DNA from 4 places in the Halomonas sp. B23F22_10 genome. Region 1 is predicted to be linked to each of the others. Evidence: predicted binding sites of a transcription regulator. Region 1 holds the regulator's gene; each other region holds the start of a gene.
What was found. Region 1 encodes sigma-54, which starts transcription at its own class of promoters, with help from an activator protein. Its sites were predicted from a motif close to TGGCACNNNNNTTGCTNT; they were not measured.
Positions count from the first base shown of each region.

Region 1 (4,432 bases):
TCGGCGAGGTCGCGGATCTCCGCCAGGGCGTCTTCCTCGCGGTCGATCGCCTCGGCCAGCGTCATCTCGGTGTCTCGGGTCAGGGGGTGGCGGCGCCGGGTGGCGGAATAGCGCTCCAGCAGAATGCGTGCGTCGGTGGTCAGATAGATCACCTGGCACTGGATGTCGCGGGAGCGGACGTCATCGAGCAGCGCCGGGAAGCGCTCCAGGGCGTGGGGCAGGTTGCGGGCGTCGATGCTGACCGCCACGGCGCTGCGCAGGGACTGACCGCTGCGCAGCTCGTCGACCAGCGGGCCAAGCAGCATAGCCGGCAGGTTGTCGATGGCGTAGAAGCCGAGGTCCTCGAGGGCCTGCAGGGCGATCGACTTGCCGGAGCCGGAGCGTCCGCTGATGATGACGAGCTGCATGACGGGTCGGGTCTCCTGGTCGAGGCGGCGGCGCTCAGCCGCGACCGCTGGCGGCCGGTGCCTGTCGTCGGATGGCGTCGAGGAGGCTGTCGTGAAGCTCGCGCTGGCTGCCGGCCCGGCGCAGGGCGCTGCGGGTCTCGGCGTCGTTCATCACGCTGGCCACCTGGCCGAGCAGGGCGAGATGGGCGTCGTCAGCTTCCTCGGGAACCAGCAGCACGAACACCAGGTCGACGGGTTCGCCGTCGATGGCATCGAAGTCGACCGGTTCGGCGAGCTTGAGAAAGCCGGCGATGGGCGCCTTGCAGTGCGGGTTGCGGGAATGGGGAATGGCGACCCCGTGCCCGATGCCGGTGCTGCCCAGCCGTTCGCGCCCGATCAGCCGGCTGAAGACTTCCTGGCTGTCGAGACTCGGAATGTTCTGGGCAATGAAGGTGCTGAAGAATTCCAGCACTCGTTTCTTGCTCCCCCCGGGCACGCCGAAGAGGGTGCGCTCGGGGGGAAGGATGGTTTCAAGAGACATGGCTCAGCGGACGCTTGCGGCGCCCTGGGCGCGGGCCTGGGTCTTTTCCTTGTGCTTGACGAGCTGGCGGTCCAGCTTGTCGGCAAGGGCGTCGATGGCGGCGTACATGTCGGCATCCATCGCTTCGGCGTGCAGATCGGCACCGGCGGCGTGCAGCGTGCAGGCGGCCTGCTGGCGTTCTTTTTCGACGGAGAGCGTGACCTGAACGGTGGTGATGTTGTCGTAGTGACGTTCCAGGCGGGAGAGCTTCTCCTGCACGTAGTCACGCAGGGGCTCGGTCAATTCCACGTGATGGCCGGTGAGGTTGACTTGCATGACACGCTCCTTGCTCCTTGGGTGGTGACTCGATTGTAACCCTTTTTGGTGCCTTGCAAACCCCCCGCGACAGACGCGTTTTCACGCTCTGGAAATCGCCTTCGGCGGGGTCTCAGCCGAGGCGTTTCCGCTGGCTGGAAGACGGGATGTGCATCGCTTCGCGATACTTGGCGACGGTGCGACGGGCGACCTCGATGCCCTCCTCGGCGAGCAGGGTGACCAGCTTGCTGTCGGACAGCGGCTTGCGTGGCGGCTCGCCCTCGATCAGCTTGCGGATGCGGGCGCGGATCGCGGTGCTGGAGTGGGCGTCCTCGCCGTCGCCGACCTGGCTGGAGAAGAAGTACTTGAGTTCGAAGACGCCGCGCGGCGTGTGGATGAACTTCTGGGTGGTGACCCGGGAGATGGTCGATTCGTGCATCTCCACGGCCTGGGCGATGTCGGCCAGGATCAGCGGCTTCATGGCTTCCTCGCCGCGCTCGAGGAACTCGATCTGGCGGGTCATCACCTCGTGGCCGACCCGCAGCAGGGTATCGTTGCGGCTGGCCAGGCTCTTGATCAGCCAGCGCGCCTCCTGCAGGTGGTCCTTGAGAAATTGGTTGTCGTCGCTCTTGTCCGCGCGCTTGATCAGCGCCGCGTAGTCGGGCTGGATGCGCAGCCGCGGCATCGCCTCCGGGTTGAGCTCGACGCGCCAGCCCTGTGGGGTGTGGCGGGCGATCAGGTCGGGAATCACGTAGTCGCTGTCGCCGCTGGCGAATTCGCTGCCCGGCCGTGGGTCGAGGCCGCGGATCAGGGCGATGACCTCGTCGAGGGTGTCGTCGTCCAGCCCCAGGCGCCGCTTGAGCAGCCGGCGATCGTTGCCGGCCAGGGCCTCCAGGAACTGGCGCACCAGGCGCCGGGCCTGGGGCAGCAGCGGGGTGTCATCGGGCAGGGTGGCGAGCTGCAGCAGCAGGCACTCGCGCAGATCGCGGGCGAACACCCCGGTGGGCTCGAACTGCTGCAGGCGCAGCAGCACCGCTTCGACCTCGCGGGTGGCGAGCCCCTCGAGGGCCTGGGCGCGCAGGCCATCGCGCAGCTCGTCCAGCGGCTGATCCAGATAGCCGTCCGGGGTCACGGCATCGATCAGGCTCTCGGCGATGCGCCTCTCGCGCTCATCGAGACCGCTCATCGCCAGCTGCCAGACGAGATGGCTCTGCAGGCTCTGGTCGGCGGCCTGACGTTCGAAGTCGGGGGCCTCACCGCTGCCGCCGGCGTCCTGGAAGGTGTCGGACCAGTCGCTGTCGACGCTCAGCTCTTCCGGGATCTCGTCCGACCAGTCGTCGTCCGGCGTCTCGCTGACGGCCTGTTCGCCGAAGTCGTCCTCGAGCTCGAGCATGGGATTGGCCTCGAGGGCCTGCTGGATCTCCTGGCGCAGATCGAGGGTCGAGAGCTGCAGCAGGCCGATGGCCTGCTGCAGCTGAGGGGTCATGGTCAGCTGGGTGCCGACACGCAGTTGAAGGGATGCCTTCATGGCCATGGGCGAGCGGTCCGATCCTGCGGTAAAGAGGTCTTCCACCCTAGTGCCCGGGCGTCCGCCATGCAAGCGTGTTCGCAGCAATTAGCGTGCCAACGGCAATCGCCATGCCCGTCTGTGCATGGCGTTAGTATATCAGTGACTTGCGAAGGCCAAGGGGTCAGAGACGGAAGTCCTGGCCCAGATAGACGTCGCGCACCCGCTGGTTGGCGAGGATCTCCTCGGCGTCACCGTCGGCGATGATCTGGCCGTCGCCGACGATGTAGGCGCCGTCGCAGATGTCCAGCGTCTCGCGCACGTTGTGGTCGGTGATCAGCACGCCGATCTCGCGCGCCTTGAGCTGGCGGATGATGCCCTTGATGTCGCCCACCGAGATGGGGTCGACGCCGGCGAAGGGCTCGTCGAGCAGGATGAAGTCGGGTTCGGTGGCCAGCGCCCGGGCGATCTCGACCCGCCGGCGTTCGCCGCCGGACAGGCTCATGCCCAGGTTGTCGCGGATGTGGGTGATGTGGAACTCCTCCAGCAGCGCCTCCAGGCGCGCCTTGCGGCCGCTGCGGTCGAGATCGCGGCGGGTCTCGAGGATCGCCATGATGTTGTCGGCCACCGACAGCTTGCGGAAGATCGAGGCCTCCTGAGGCAGGTAGCCGATCCCGGCCTGGGCGCGCTGGTGCATGGCGGCGCCGGAGAGGTCGCGGTCGTCGATGGCGACACGGCCGGCGTCGGCACGGACCAGGCCGACGATCATGTAGAAGGAGGTGGTCTTGCCGGCCCCGTTGGGGCCCAGCAGGCCGATGATGCGGCCCTGCTGGATCTCCAGGCTGATGTCGTGGACCACGCGGCGACGCTTGTAGCTCTTGGCCAGGTTCCGGGCGCTGAGGGTCTTCATGGGCCGTCCTGTTGTTCCGGCTCGAGGGTCATGCGCACGCGCTGGCTCTCGCCGACGCCCTGGGCATCGGAGCGCGCCTGCACCACCCGGCGATCGAGGAAGTATTCGAGGTAGCCGCCGTCGAAGGTGTCGCCGCCCTGGTGAAGTTCGGCCTGGTCGACCAGCTCGATGCGCCGCTCGGCCACGTGGTAGATCACGGTGCGGCCCCAGGCGCGGACCAGCGGCTGGTCCGGGGAAGGCTTCTGCTCCAGGTAGGCGCGCTGGCCGGTAGCGGTGGCGGTGGTCAGCTGGCCGGCGTCGTTGCGCTGGATCTCCACGCGGTCGCCGGTCAATTGCATGCTGCCCTGCTGGATGCGCACGTCGCCCTGGTAGACGGCGGTGCCGGCGCGATCGTCGAGATCCAGCCGGTCGGCCTCGACCTGGATGGGGGCGCTGGCATCGCCTTCCAGTGCCAGGGCGGCGGGGGCGGCCAGCATCGTGGCGAGCAGCGCCGCGCTGAGCAGTGAAGCGAGGGGTCGCGTCATGACTCGGGGTCCTCCTGGGTGTCCGGCGGGTGGTGGCCGCGCACATTGTCGGTCAGTCGGGCGCGGTTGTCATCGAGCCAGGCGTCGAAGCGCTCGCCGCGCATCCACTGCGGTGGCTGGCTGAGTCGCGCCGGCGTGTCGCTCCAGGCGTGACCGGCGATGCTGTCGTAGTGCAGGAGCTCGGTCTCGAGCCGCCAGCGCTCCTCGGGGGCGGTCAGTACCGCCTGGCCCTCGAGAGTGAGCAGGCGCTGCCCGTCTTCCAGGCGTCCA
Region 1 covers NZ_JBIEKF010000002.1:421,810-426,241, reverse strand. Annotated here, with positions in the region: gene rapZ (RNase adapter RapZ) at 1-407, opposite strand, end outside; gene ACGTNF_RS06090 (PTS sugar transporter subunit IIA) at 442-927, opposite strand; gene hpf (ribosome hibernation-promoting factor, HPF/YfiA family) at 931-1,242, opposite strand; gene ACGTNF_RS06080 (RNA polymerase factor sigma-54) at 1,355-2,755, opposite strand; gene lptB (LPS export ABC transporter ATP-binding protein) at 2,913-3,638, opposite strand; gene lptA (lipopolysaccharide transport periplasmic protein LptA) at 3,635-4,162, opposite strand; gene lptC (LPS export ABC transporter periplasmic protein LptC) at 4,159-4,432, opposite strand, start outside.

Region 2 (4,432 bases), on a different contig from region 1:
CGGCGCCCTGGAGCGGCTGCTCGACAGCCCGCACACCTCGACCCACCAGGCCTTCACGGCCCTGAAGCGGCTGCTCGAGGTGCGCCGCGACGAGCCCTGCTTCCATCCGGACGTGTCCCAGCGGGTGATCGAGACGCCGGCCACGCTGCTGGTGGTCGAGCGCGGCCCGCTGCCCGACGGGCGCCGTCTGCTGGCGATCCACAACGTCACCGATCGCCCCCAGCCGCTGGCGCTCGAGCCGCTCAACGAAGGCGAGTGGCGCGACCGGATCGGCGGCGAGACATGGCGAGCAGAGGATGCCCTGCCGCCCTACGGCGCCCTGTGGCTGGTCAACAGCAGCGGGTAAATCCGCCGTCAGCGGGAAAACGGCGTAAAAAGCACCGCCCACATGGCCAATGCCTGGGGGCGGTGCTGGTGGCGGCAGGCGGCGGGGTCAGACGGCGTTGTCGGCCTCCACCACCTCGGCCATGCGCGGCAGCAGGTCGGGAATGGCCGCCCGCACCCGGTTCCAGCTGGGGATGAAGGGCCGCTCGCCGGGGTTGTCGAGGAACACGCCGCCGGCCTCGAGCAGGTTGGTGGCGAACAGCTCCACCGCCCGCTCCTCGCTGTGTCGGTCGAGGCTCAGGCCGTTCATCCGCGCGTCGTGGTCGTAGGCCTCGATCAGGTCCAGCGCCATGCGGTAGTAGGTGGCCTTGAGGGTGCGGAAGCCCTCGGCGCTGAAGGTCACGCCCTGGGTCGCCAGCTTGCGGTAGAGCGCCTTGGCGATGTCCAGGCTCATGCGGTTGAGTCCGCCGGAGGCGTCCTCCTCGGAGACCGGCTGGTGCTTGTGGTCGTAGCTGTCGGCCAGATCCACCTGGCACAGCCGGCGGGTGGAGTAGTTGCGATGCACCTCGGAGAGCACGCCGATCTCGAGCCCCCAGTCGGCGGGGATGCGAATGCCGTCGAGCACCTCGGTGCGCATGGCGAACTCGCCGGAAAGCGCATAGCGATAGCAGTCGAGGTACTCGAGGTACGGCAGCGGCCCGAACATCTGCTTGAGCGCGCGCAGCAACGGCGTGACCATCAGCCGCGAGACCCGGCCGTTGAGCCGGCCGTCGGCGATGCGCGGGTAGTAGCCCTTGCAGAATTCGTAGTTGAAGTAGGGGTGCGCGACCGGATAGAACAGCCGCGCCAGCATGCCGCGATCGTAGGTGAGGATGTCGCAGTCGTGCAGCGCCACCGCCTCGCTGCGCCCGGAGGCCTGCACGTAGCCGGCGCAGTACCAGACGTTGCGCCCCTTGCCCGGCTGCTGGGGCGCGAGGCCCTGCGCTTCCAGCTCGGCGTCCAGCGCGCGCAGGCCCGGGCCGTCGTTCCACAGGATGCGATGACGCTGGGGCAGCCGCGAGAAGAACTCGCGGGCCCTGCCGAACTGGGCGTGATCGGCGCGGTCGAGGCCGATCACGATCTCGGAGAGATAGGGCACCCGGGCCAGCTCGTCGACGATGTGCGAGAGCGCCGGCCCCTCCAGCTCGGAATAGAGCGACGGCAGGATCAGGCTCATCGGCCGCTGCGCCGAGAAGCGCACCAGGTCGGCCTCGAGTTCCTCGACCGGCCGGCGGGTGAGGTTGTGAAAATCGGTGATGATGCCGTTCTGATGGAAATCGCTCATGCGCTGACACTCCCCACGTCGTTGTTATCGCGGCTGCCGGATGCCGTCAGCGCCGGCGCTTGCCGGCGCCCGCCTCGCCCCCACCAGTAGTTCACTCCCTCGGCCCAGCCGCTCGGGCCGCTTTCCCGGCTGCGGTAGAGCTCGGGCTGTGGCGGCGACACCTCCAGGCCGTGGCAGCCGCGGATCACCACCGCCTGATCCACCGCCTCGAGCATGGCGATGTCGTTGGGCCCATCGCCCAGCGCCAGAGTCAACGGACGCACGCCGCGCAGGGCCGTGAAGCGCTCGCTCAGCCAGCTCACCGCCTGGCCCTTGTCGGACTCGCCGGTGGCGTGCCAGAAGCGCCCGCCGCGCACCAGGTGCAGGCCGTCGCCGGCGAGCCCCTGGCGGAAGTCTTCCAGCCGCGCCTCGCTGTCGGCCCAGATCAGCGGTTCGCTGCCCTCGCGCATCCGCGCCAGGCGCGCCTCCTCCTCGCTGAGCCCGGTGAAGGCGACCAGATCATCGAGCTGCATCTCGCCCATCGGCGTGAAGCGCACGCCCAGGCGCTCGCGCCACACCGCGAGGCGCTGGCGGATGAAGCCGATGTCCACGCCGAGCGTCTTGATCACCAGTCCGTCGGGGCCGGGGGTGCGCTCCAGGCGGGCGTGGCACCAGGCGGCAGGCAGCCCCACCACCGCACCGTTCTCGGCCACGAAGGGACTGTCGACGAGATTCAGGGCCTGGCGCAGGGCCAGCAGCTCGCTGCGGGTCTTGCTGGTCACCGGGATCACCGGCACGCCTTCCTCGCGCAGCCGCGTCAGCCACTCCGCGGCCGGCGACCAGTCATAGGTCTGGTGATCGAGCAACGAGCCATCCAGATCGGTGAAGAGCAGCCTCGGGCCGGGAACGTCGGGGCGGGAGGAGGGAGAGGACATGGCAGCACCTTTCGTGACCTTGTTCGATACGGCTCTGCACGTAACGTGCCAGATCGATCGCGGACGGCGCGATGACGGGGCCGGGCGCCCTCGCTGCCGCCCCCTCGCCCGGGCCGCGTGCACCATGAAAAGGCGTGCGCCTCACGAGAGTGCGACATGTCTGCGCCATCAAGGGACATCCCCGGGAGACGCCCCGGCCGCGGTGGCCGAAACGAGCAGCGCCCCCGCTGGCAAGCGGGGGCGCAGTAACGGGGCATCATCCGCGGCTCGCGATCTATCGCCGCTCGCTATCCAGCGGCATCAGAAGTGATAGCTGGCCCCGAGGCTCACGGCATCGAAGTCGTAGTTCGATTCGTCGAGATAGCGCATGTAATCGGCGTCCAGCGACAGGTTCGGCATCAGCGCGTAACTGGCGCCCCCACCGTAGGAGACGTCGGTTTCGGAGTCCGCGCCGTCGAATTCGACCTCGGTGGCGCCCAGCAGCCCGTAGAGCGTGAAGCTCGGGGTGATCGGCAGCATGCCCTTGGCGTAGCCGCCGGCCAGGTAGTCCAGGTCCAGGCCACCATCGGAGCCGCCGGAGCCGAGATGCCCCTCCAGGGCGAAGTAGTCATTGAAGGCGACGCCGGCGCGCAGACGCAGGCCGGTGCTGTCGCGATCATCGGCGCGGCCATCCGGGTCGAGCTCCCAGAACAGCGCATCAGCGCCGACGTAGGGGCTCGGCTGATAGGTCATGGGGCCGCCCTGGGCGTGGGCGGTGGCGGCGGCGGCGGCGGCGGCGGCGACGGCGGCGGCGGCGGCGGCCACCAGACAGGCCGCGGCGGCGGGAATCAGCAAGGTCTTCATGAGGCTTCTCCAGTTAGGAAACGATGTTTCCCTGCGTAGACGTCAGTCTGGTACAACGCGGCCCCTTTCGCCACGGCGGGGAATGATCCACGTCAGCGTCGCGGCCCGCCGCTCGTACCCTGGCCTGAAGCGGGGATAGGGAATATCCTCTTCTAACGTGCAAGGCGCCCTCCGCCGCCAGGAGGCCGCGTCCGATAACATGGAGACAGCAATGGCCGGTTTACTGCCCGATGTCGACCCCGATGGACTGCTCGAGTACTCGGTGGTCTACACGGATCGTTCCCTCAACCACATGTCGCAGTGCTTCCAGCAGGTGATGCGTGACATTTCCGCGTCGCTGAAGCGGGTCTATCGCGCGCATTCGACGGTCATCGTTCCCGGCAGCGGCACCTTCGGCATGGAAGCGGTGGCGCGTCAGTTCGCCACCGACCGACGCTGCCTGGTGATCCGCAACGGCTGGTTCAGCTATCGCTGGCACCAGATCCTGGAGCGCGGACACATCCCTTCGGACCTCTATGTGCGCAAGGCCGTGCGTCTGGATGACGACGACCCGACCTCGCCGTTCACGCCGCCCCCCATCGAGGAGGTGCTCGAGGCGATCCAGGACCAGCAACCCGATCTGGTGTTCGCGCCCCACGTGGAGACCTCGTCCGGCGTGAAACTGCCCGACGACTACATCCGCCGGCTCGCCGAGGCCATCCACGATCAGAACGGCCTGCTGGTGCTCGACTGCATCGCCTCCGGCACCGACTGGGTCGACATGCAGGACACCGGCGTCGACATCCTGATCAGCGCGCCGCAGAAGGGCTGGAGCGGCTCGCCCTGCTGCGCCATGGTGATGATGTCGCGCCTGGCCCGGGACATCATCGAGGAGACCGAGAGCTCGAGCTTCGCCTGTGATCTCAAGAAGTGGCTGTCGATCATGGAGACCTATGAGGCCGGCGGCCACGCCTACCACGCCACCCTGCCCACCGACGCCCTGCGCACCCTGCGCGACGCCGTGGCCGAGGCCGAGGGCTACGGCCTG
Region 2 covers NZ_JBIEKF010000001.1:152,081-156,512, reverse strand. Annotated here, with positions in the region: gene ACGTNF_RS00680 (sugar phosphorylase) at 1-346, shown strand, start outside; gene ACGTNF_RS00675 (glycosyltransferase family protein) at 434-1,648, opposite strand; gene ACGTNF_RS00670 (HAD-IIB family hydrolase) at 1,645-2,562, opposite strand; gene ACGTNF_RS00665 (porin family protein) at 2,863-3,405, opposite strand; gene ACGTNF_RS00660 (aminotransferase class V-fold PLP-dependent enzyme) at 3,617-4,432, shown strand, end outside.
Region 2: the regulator sigma-54 is predicted to act here: its motif matches at 2,596-2,613, upstream of ACGTNF_RS00670 (HAD-IIB family hydrolase).

Region 3 (4,432 bases), on a different contig from region 1:
CGCCACCAGCTGGAAGCGCGCCGGATAGCGCCGCTCGTGGCTGGCGCGGGCGATATGGATGCGCCCGGATTCCATGGGCTCGCGCATCACCTCGAGCACCTGGCGGGGGAATTCGGGCAGCTCGTCGAGAAACAGCACGCCGCGGTGGGCCAGCGAGATCTCGCCGGGCCTGGGCCGCGATCCGCCGCCGACCAGCGCCACCGCGCTGGCGGTGTGGTGGGGCGCCCGGAAGGGCCGGCGCCCCCAGCCCTCGTCGAGCGGCAGCCCACACACCGAGCGCACCGCCGCCACCTCCAGGGTCTCATCCTCGGTCAGCGGTGGCAGGATGCCGGGCAGGCGACTGGCCAGCATGGTCTTGCCGGTGCCGGGCGGGCCGGCCAGCAGCAGGTTGTGGCCGCCGCTGGCGGCGACCTCCAGGGCCCGCCGGGCCTGATGCTGGCCCCGCACCTCGGCGAGGTCGGCCCCCGCCAACGGGGCCTCGGCGGGACGCGACGCCCGATGGGGCGCGATCGGCGCCTGCCCCAGCAGGTGCGCCACCACCTCGAGCAGATGATCGGCGGGCAGCACCTCGAGGCCGCCGGCCAGCGCCGCCTCATCGGCGTTGGCCCGGGGCACGATCAGCCGCCGCCCGGCACGGCGCGTGGCCAGCGCCAGCGGCAGCACCCCGGCCACCGGGCGCAGCGCCCCGTCCAGGGCGAGCTCGCCCGCGCATTCGGTCTCGGCCAGCGCCGCGGCGGGAATCTGCCCCGAGGCCACCAATATCCCCAGGGCGATGGGCAGGTCGAAGCGCCCGCCTTCCTTGGGCAGGTCGGCGGGCGCGAGGTTGAGGGTGATGCGACGCAGCGGGAAGTCGAAGCCGGCGTTGACGAGCGCACTGCGCACCCGCTCGCGGCTCTCCCTGACGGCCGTCTCCGGCAGCCCGACCAGGGTGATGCCGGGCAGGCCGTTGGCCAGATGCACTTCCACCAGCACCTCGGGGGCCTCGAGGCCGAGACCGGCCCGGGTGCGAACGATCGACAGGGTCATCGGCGGTCCCTCGCGCTGATTCTGCCCTTAAGGCTAGTTCAGCACGGCGGGGACCGCCCGGTGGCGGCTCGGGATCAGCGGCCGGACTCGCCGGCGCCCTCCTCGGGGGAGGACGGGGGCTCCTCGTCCGCCGCGGCACCGGCTGCCGCAGCACCGGCTGCCGCAGCATCGGCTGCCGCAGCGTCGATCGAGGCCTCGTCCGCCACGGCCGGCACCTCGCCGCCCGAGCGGCTGGCGTCCAGCGCCTCTTCCAGGGCGGCGACCTGCTGCTCCAGCGCCTCGACCCGGCCGCGGGTGCGCTGCAGCACGTCCATCAGGATGTCGAAGTCCTCCCGCGACACCAGCTCGAGCCGGTCGAAGGCGCCGCGCACCACCTGCTGAATGCCTTTCTGCACGTCTTCCGGCGCCTGTGAGGCGCCCTGCAGGCGCTCGCCGATCTGCTGGGCCAGGCGGCCGATGCGGTCTTGGCTGACCATGATCTCTCTCCTGAGTGGAATGGGGCTGACTCCAAGGATACGCAAGCCGTTCGACGGGCGCATTCCCGCGTGCCGCGGGCTTCGCCCCCGGATGGTGCGAAGTGATCGCTCACCGGCATCAAATCAGTGCACGGCGCCCTGCCCCGCCTGCACCAGAATCTCACCATCGGGTCAGGTTGGAAAAACAAGATCATGAAAACCATGGCAAATTCGGTTTAGTGGCACGTTTTAAGCAATGACAGGAAAACCTGCACACACACCGCGCGGAGCAGCCCGCGCTCATCCAATGGGGAGATCCGGGATGAAGCTGATTACCGCCATTATCAAGCCCTTCAAGCTCGACGACGTGCGCGAGGCGCTCGCCGACAACGGCGTTCAGGGCATCACCGTCACCGAGGTCAAGGGCTTCGGCCGCCAGAAGGGCCACACCGAGCTCTATCGCGGCGCCGAGTACGTCGTCGACTTCCTGCCCAAGGTCAAGGTCGAGATCGCCGTCGATGATGGCCGCCTCGACACCGTGCTGGACGCCATCTGCAGCGCCGCCAACAGCGGCAAGATCGGCGACGGCAAGGTCTTCGTGACCCCGCTCGAGGATGTCATCCGCATCCGTACCGGCGAGCGCGGTGCCGACGCCGTCTAACCCGACCGCCTCTCTCCCTTTCCGTCTGGAGTGACAGCCATGAACGAGATTACCGAGCTGAGCTATGCGCTCGATACCTTCTACTTCCTGATCTGCGGCGTCCTGGTGATGTGGATGGCCGCGGGCTTCTCGATGCTCGAGGCCGGCCTGGTGCGGTCCAAGAACACCGCCGAGATCCTGACCAAGAACATCGCCCTGTTCGCCATCGCCTGCACCATGTACCTGCTGCTGGGCTACTACCTGATGTACTCCGGCGACGCGGGCGGCATCCTGCCCAACCTGGGCTTCCTGCTGGGTGACGACAACACCGTGGCCGCGGTCACCGCCGGCGGCGACGACGCCCCCTACTACTCCATGCGCGCCGACTTCTTCTTCCAGGTCGTGTTCGTGGCCACCGCCATGTCCATCGTCTCCGGTGCCGTGGCCGAACGCATGAAGCTGTGGGCCTTCCTGGCCTTCGCCGTGGTGATGACCGGCGTCATCTACCCGGTCTCCGGCTACTGGACCTGGGGCGGCGGCTGGCTCTCCGAGCTCGGCTTCTCCGACTATGCCGGTTCCGGCATCGTGCACATGGCCGGTGCGGCAGCGGCGCTGGCCGGCGTGCTGGTGCTCGGTCCGCGCAAGGGCAAGTACGGCAAGGACGGCAGCATCTTCGCCATCCCCGGCGCCAACATGCCGCTGGCCACCCTGGGTACCTTCATCCTGTGGATGGGCTGGTTCGGCTTCAACGGCGGCTCCGAGCTGAAGGTGTCCGACGTGAGCTCCGCCAACAACATGGCCCAGGTGCTGGTGAACACCAACGCCGCGGCCGCCGGCGGCGTGATCGCCGCGCTGATCCTGGCCAAGGCCTGGTTCCGCAAGGCCGACCTGACCATGGCCCTGAACGGCGCCATCGCCGGCCTGGTGTCCATCACCGCCGATCCGCTGTCGCCCAGCGCCCTGGGCGCCACCCTGATCGGTGCCGTCGGTGGCCTGCTGGTGGTGGTCTCCATCATCAGCCTCGACAAGCTGAAGCTCGATGACCCGGTCGGTGCCATCTCCGCCCACGGCGTGGTCGGCATCTGGGGCGTGCTCGCCGTGCCGCTGACCAACGACGGAGCCTCCTTCGGCGCCCAGATCATCGGCATCCTCGGCATCTTCGCCTGGGTCTTCCTCGCCAGCCTGGTGGTGTGGCTGATCATCAAGGCGATCATGGGCGTCCGCGTCAGCGAGGAAGAGGAATACGAGGGCGTCGACCTGGCCGAGTGCGGTCTCGAGGCCTACCCCGAGTTCACCGTCTCCAAGGTGCACGGTGGCGGCGGCTCCTCCGGTCGTGCCCGCAGCGAAAGCGCCGGCCAGTCGCACATGGCCGCGCGTTCCTGATCGCCCCGCCCTGACGGCAACACGAAATGGCCCCTCGCGGGGCCATTTTTTTGTTCTTCACGCCGTGGGTGTATGCTCTGGCACAATGATTCCGTCAGGGATGGCGAGTGGCGCCATCGGATACGAACCATCGAGGAGATGACCATGAAGCTGGTGACCGCCATCATCAAACCGTTCAAGCTCGACGACGTCCGCGAGGCGCTCTCCGACATCGGCGTCCAGGGCATCACCGTCACCGAGGTCAAGGGCTTCGGCCGTCAGAAGGGCCACACCGAGCTCTATCGCGGCGCCGAGTACGTCGTCGACTTCCTGCCCAAGGTGAAGCTCGAGGTGGCCGTGGACGAGCCGATGACCGAGCAGGTGATCGACGCCATCACCCAGGTCGCGAACACCGGCAAGATCGGCGATGGCAAGATCTTCGTCACCGCCCTGGAGCAGGTCATCCGGATTCGCACCGGCGAGACGGACAAGGACGCCGTCTAAGCGGCAAGCTGAAATCGCCGGAAGCAAAAGAAAACCCCGAAGGCTCAACCTTCGGGGTTTTCTTGTAGCTCGGCGCTTGTAGCTCGGCGCTTGTAGCTCGGCGCTTGTAGCTCGGCGCTTGTCGCTCGGCGCTTGTAGCTCGGCGCTGGCCGCTTACTTCTCGACGAAGGCGCGCTCGATGACGTAGTCGCCCGGCTCGCCGAGGCGCGGCGAGATGTTGAAGCCCAGCTCGTCCAGCAGCGCACTGGTCTCGTCGAGCATGGCCGGGCTGCCGCAAATCATGGCGCGGTCCTGCTTCGGGTCCAGCGGCGGCAGGCCGGTGTCCTCGGCCAGCTTGCCGCTGCGGATATGGTCGGTCAGACGGCCCATGGTGTGGAACTCCTCACGGGTCACGGTCGGGTAGTAGACCAGCTTCTCGCTGATCTCCTCGCCCAGGTACTCGTGG
Region 3 covers NZ_JBIEKF010000005.1:108,759-113,190, forward strand. Annotated here, with positions in the region: gene ACGTNF_RS12745 (YifB family Mg chelatase-like AAA ATPase) at 1-1,026, opposite strand, end outside; gene ACGTNF_RS12750 (accessory factor UbiK family protein) at 1,101-1,502, opposite strand; gene ACGTNF_RS12755 (P-II family nitrogen regulator) at 1,804-2,142, shown strand; gene amtB (ammonium transporter AmtB) at 2,182-3,504, shown strand; gene glnK (P-II family nitrogen regulator) at 3,649-3,987, shown strand; gene ACGTNF_RS12770 (ferredoxin--NADP reductase) at 4,141-4,432, opposite strand, start outside.
Region 3: the regulator sigma-54 is predicted to act here: its motif matches at 1,722-1,739, upstream of ACGTNF_RS12755 (P-II family nitrogen regulator).

Region 4 (4,432 bases), on a different contig from region 1:
GAGTAGTGGGTGTTCTCGCGCAGCTCGCGATAGGCGTTGAAGCCCTCCGGCAGGTTCTGCAGCGTCATCAGCAGCGCCAGCAGCACGCCGCTGCCGCCGCCGTAGGCGAAGGCCGCGCCCAGGGCCAGGGCCTCGGGCAGGAAGTCGGCGAGCATGGCGGTGAGCTGGCTGGCGGGGGTGCCGTTGCGGTAGAGGGCGATATCGAGCGCCATGAAGGTCAGGCCGCCGGCGAGGAACCAGGCCATGGCCGGCGCCAGGTCCAGGGCCTCGAAGCTGTTCGGCACCAGCACCAGGGCCACCGCCGAGAGCAGCGCGCCGCCGCCGAAGGCGATGATGCCGTGGCGCAGCTCGTTCTCCAGCCAGTTCGGCCGGATGCGCTCCTCCTTGGCCACCCAGCCGCCCAGCGGCATCGCCATGCCGGCCATCAGGGTCAACGCTATCACCTTCTCCCACGCGTCCATGCCGCTCGCTCCTTGGCTTGTCGTGTCGCAGGATCATCCTACTCGCATTCGCCCGGCCCGCGAACGTGGATTCCGTTCCGGGGCCGGCCTGGTCTAGGCTTGGAGCATGATGACGGCAGGCGCAAGGCGCGCCATGGACGGCCGTCACGGACCCGGGAGAGACACATGCACAAGGTTGTCATGACACTGGCGCTGAGCCTGGCGCTGAGCCTGCCGGCGGCGGCACAGACCATCTATCGCACCACCGACGCCCAGGGCAACGTCGTCTTCACCGACGATCCAAAGCGCGGCGGCGAGGCGATGGAGCTCGATCCGCTCACCGTGGTGCCGTCGCGGCCGGTGCAGCCGCTGTCGAGTGCCTCGCCCGGGCGGGCCGACGGCACCACGCGCTATGGCGAGCCCGGCCAGCCCTTCATGCCCTACGACGTCTTCGCGATCGCCTCCCCCGAGCAGGAGACGACCCTGCCCACCGGCGCCGCGGGCAACGCCCAGGTGCGGCTCGCCATCCGCCCCGACCTGCGCGACGACCATCGCGTGCGGCTGCTGGTGGACGGCCAGGTCAGCCAGTCCGCCATGCACACCGACACCTTCCTGCTCTCCAACCTCAACCGCGGCGAGCACCGGGTGCAGGCCGAGCTGCTCGACGCCTCCGGCGCGGTGCGCCACCGCACCTCGCCGCTGACGCTCTTCGTCCAGCGGGCCAGCGTCAATCTGCCGAGCAATCCCAACAACCCCGCCAACAATTAGCTGCCCCCTCGCCGGCCACATCGACCGCTGTGTCCGGACGGCTCCCCGAGGCCCTGTGACCCGCCCCCGGCGCGTGACGACGGGCGCTTCGATGCCTTCGATCACGCCGACCGGGTGAGCGAGGGCAGCGCCTTCCGCCATGCCGAGGCGTTGCGCGGCGATCGTCCGCCCCGGGACGATCGCCGCCGGCGCGACCATGAGGCATGGCGAGCGCATCACGACCCGCGCGCGCCCCTTCGGAAGGCGCCCGAGCGGGAGTGAGCGCGACCTCGCAGTGCGTGCACCAGCTTGGTGCACTACCATGGTGCATGATCCCCATGTCGGATCAGCCGGTAGGCGACGCCATGTCGTCTTCCCCAAAGTGGCGCGCTTCTTGCAGAACTTGAGGGAGGCGCCTCTCCACTCCGCTGCCGGGAATGCACCCATGTATCAACGCCTGATGGAACACCTCACCACCGCCGTGCTGCTGCTGGACGGCCAGCTGCGGCTGCGCTGGATGAATCCGGCGGCGGAGGCCTTGCTGGCGTTGAGCCGCTCGCGGGTGATCGGCCAGCCGCTGCCGGGGCTGGTGAACTCGGAGGACGACATCGGCGCGCTGCTGGCCAAGGCCCGCGACGAGTTTCATCCCTATACCCAGCGCGAGGCGCGCCTGACCCTGCCCACCGGCGACGCGCTGACGGTGGACTACACCGTCACCCCGCTGTCGGCGGACGAGCTGCTGATGGAGCTGGAGCCCCGCGACCGGCTGCTGCGCATCTCCCGCGAGGAGGCGCTGCAGACCCGCCAGGAGACGATCAAGGTGCTGGCGCGCGGGCTCGCCCATGAGGTCAAGAATCCGCTGGGCGGGATCCGCGGCGCCGCCCAGCTGCTGGAGCGTGACCTGGGCGACTCCCGGCTCACCGAGTTCACCCATATCATCGTCGAGGAGGCCGACCGGCTGCGCGACCTGGTGGACGCCATGCTCGGCCCGCATCGCCTCAATCGACACGAGCCGCTCAACATCCACAAGGTGCTGGAGCGGGTCCGCGCCCTGGTGGCGGTGGAGCATCCCGAGGTGACGTTCACCCGCGACTACGACCCCAGCCTGCCCGATCTGATGGGCGACGAGTCCCAGCTGATCCAGGCCATCCTCAACGTGGCGCGCAACGCCGTGCAGGCGATGACCGAGGCCGGGATCGAGGGGCCCACCCTGGTGCTCAAGACCCGCGCGCGTCGCCAGTTCACCCTGGGCGCCGAGCGCCATCGCCTGGTCTGCCAGGTGAGCCTCATCGACAACGGTCCCGGCATCCCCGAGGAGCTCAAGGAGACGCTGTTCTACCCCATGGTGTCCGGCCGCGCCGAGGGCAGCGGCCTGGGGCTGTCGATCGCCCAGTCGGTCCTGCACCGTCACCAGGGGCTGATCGAGTGCGACTCCCGGCCGGGCCAGACCGAATTCCGACTGCTGATACCGCTGGAGACATCCCATGACTGAAGCCGCACGCGTCATGATCGTCGATGACGATCGCGCCATTCGCTGGGTGCTGGAGCGCGCTCTGGCCCAGCCCGACCTCGAGGTCGAGAGCGTCGAGCGTGCCGACCGGATCCTCGAGCGGCTGCTCGAGGATCCGCCCGACGTGCTGGTCACCGACATCCGCATGCCGGGCCTGGACGGCCTGGACCTGATGGCGAAGGTACGCGAGGCGCATCCGGAGCTGCCGGTGATCGTGATGACCGCCCACTCCGACCTCGACAGCGCGGTGGCCTCCTACCAGGGCGGCGCCTTCGAGTACCTGCCCAAGCCGTTCGACGTCGACGAGGCCCTGGCGCTGGTGCGCCGCGCCGTGGCCCACGCCCGCGAGCGCCAGCGCCCGGTCAGTGCGCCCGAGGGGCTGGACACCGAGATCATCGGCGAGGCGCCGGCCATGCAGGAGGTGTTCCGCGCCATCGGCCGGCTGTCGCAGTCGCACATCACGGTGCTGATCAACGGCGAGTCCGGCACCGGCAAGGAGCGCGTCGCCCAGGCGCTGCATCAGCACAGCCCGCGCGGCGGCAAGCCGTTCATTGCCCTGAACATGGCGGCGATTCCCCGCGACCTGATCGAATCCGAGCTCTTCGGCCACGAGAAGGGCGCCTTCACCGGCGCCACGGCCCAGCGCCAGGGCCGCTTCGAGCAGGCCGACGGCGGCACCCTGTTCCTCGACGAGATCGGCGACATGCCGGCCGAGACCCAGACCCGCCTGCTGCGGGTGCTGGCCGACGGCGAGTTCTACCGCGTCGGCGGCCACACCTCGGTGAAGGTCGACGTGCGCATCATCGCCGCCACCCACCAGAACCTGGAGGGCCTGGTCGAGGACGGCCGCTTCCGCGAGGACCTGTTCCACCGCCTCAACGTGATCCGCGTCCACCTGCCCAAGCTCGCCGACCGCCGCGAGGACATCCCGCGCCTGGCGCGCCACTTCCTGGCCGAGGCCGCCAAGGAGCTCGCCACCGACGTCAAGGTGCTGACGCCGGAGGCCGAGGCCCACCTGACGCGGCTGGCCTGGCCGGGCAACGTCCGCCAGCTGGAGAACACCTGCCGCTGGCTGACGGTGATGGCCTCGGGCCGTGAGGTGCTGGTCGAGGACCTGCCGCCGGAGCTGCGCGAGGCCGACGAGGGCGGCGCCGCCGGCGACTGGCGCCTGGCCTTCCGCGACTGGGCCGACCGGGCGCTCGCCGCCGGCCACACCCACCTGCTGGAAGAAGCCGTGCCGGACTTCGAGAAGATCCTGATCGAGACCGCGCTCAAGCACACCGGGGGGCGCAAGGGCGAGGCCGCCGAGCTCTTGGGCTGGGGGCGCAACACCCTGACCCGCAAGCTCAAGACGCTGCTGCCGGAGATGGCGGAGGACTGAGCCGCCGAGCCGCTGGGCTGGGGGCGCAATACGCGCTCTCTCGAGCGCCGGCAAGCTCAAGACGCTGCTGCCGGAGATGGCGGAGGACTGAGCCGCCGAGCCGCTGGGCTGGGGGCGCAATACGCGCTCTCTCAAGGGCCGGCAAGCTCAAGACGCTGCTGCCGGAGATGGCGGAGGACTGAGCCGCCGAGCCGCTGGGCTGGGGGCGCAATACGCGCTCTCTCGAGCGCCGGCAAGCTCAAGACGCTGCTGCCGGAGATGGTGTGGAGGACTGAGCCGCCGAGCCCTTGGGCTGGGGGCGCAATACGCGCTCTCTCGAGCGCCGACAAGCTCATGACGCTGCTGCCGGAGATG
Region 4 covers NZ_JBIEKF010000007.1:72,742-77,173, reverse strand. Annotated here, with positions in the region: gene ACGTNF_RS14850 (ZIP family metal transporter) at 1-461, opposite strand, end outside; gene ACGTNF_RS14845 (DUF4124 domain-containing protein) at 627-1,208, shown strand; gene glnL (nitrogen regulation protein NR(II)) at 1,633-2,679, shown strand; gene glnG (nitrogen regulation protein NR(I)) at 2,672-4,078, shown strand.
Region 4: the regulator sigma-54 is predicted to act here: its motif matches at 1,571-1,588, upstream of glnL (nitrogen regulation protein NR(II)).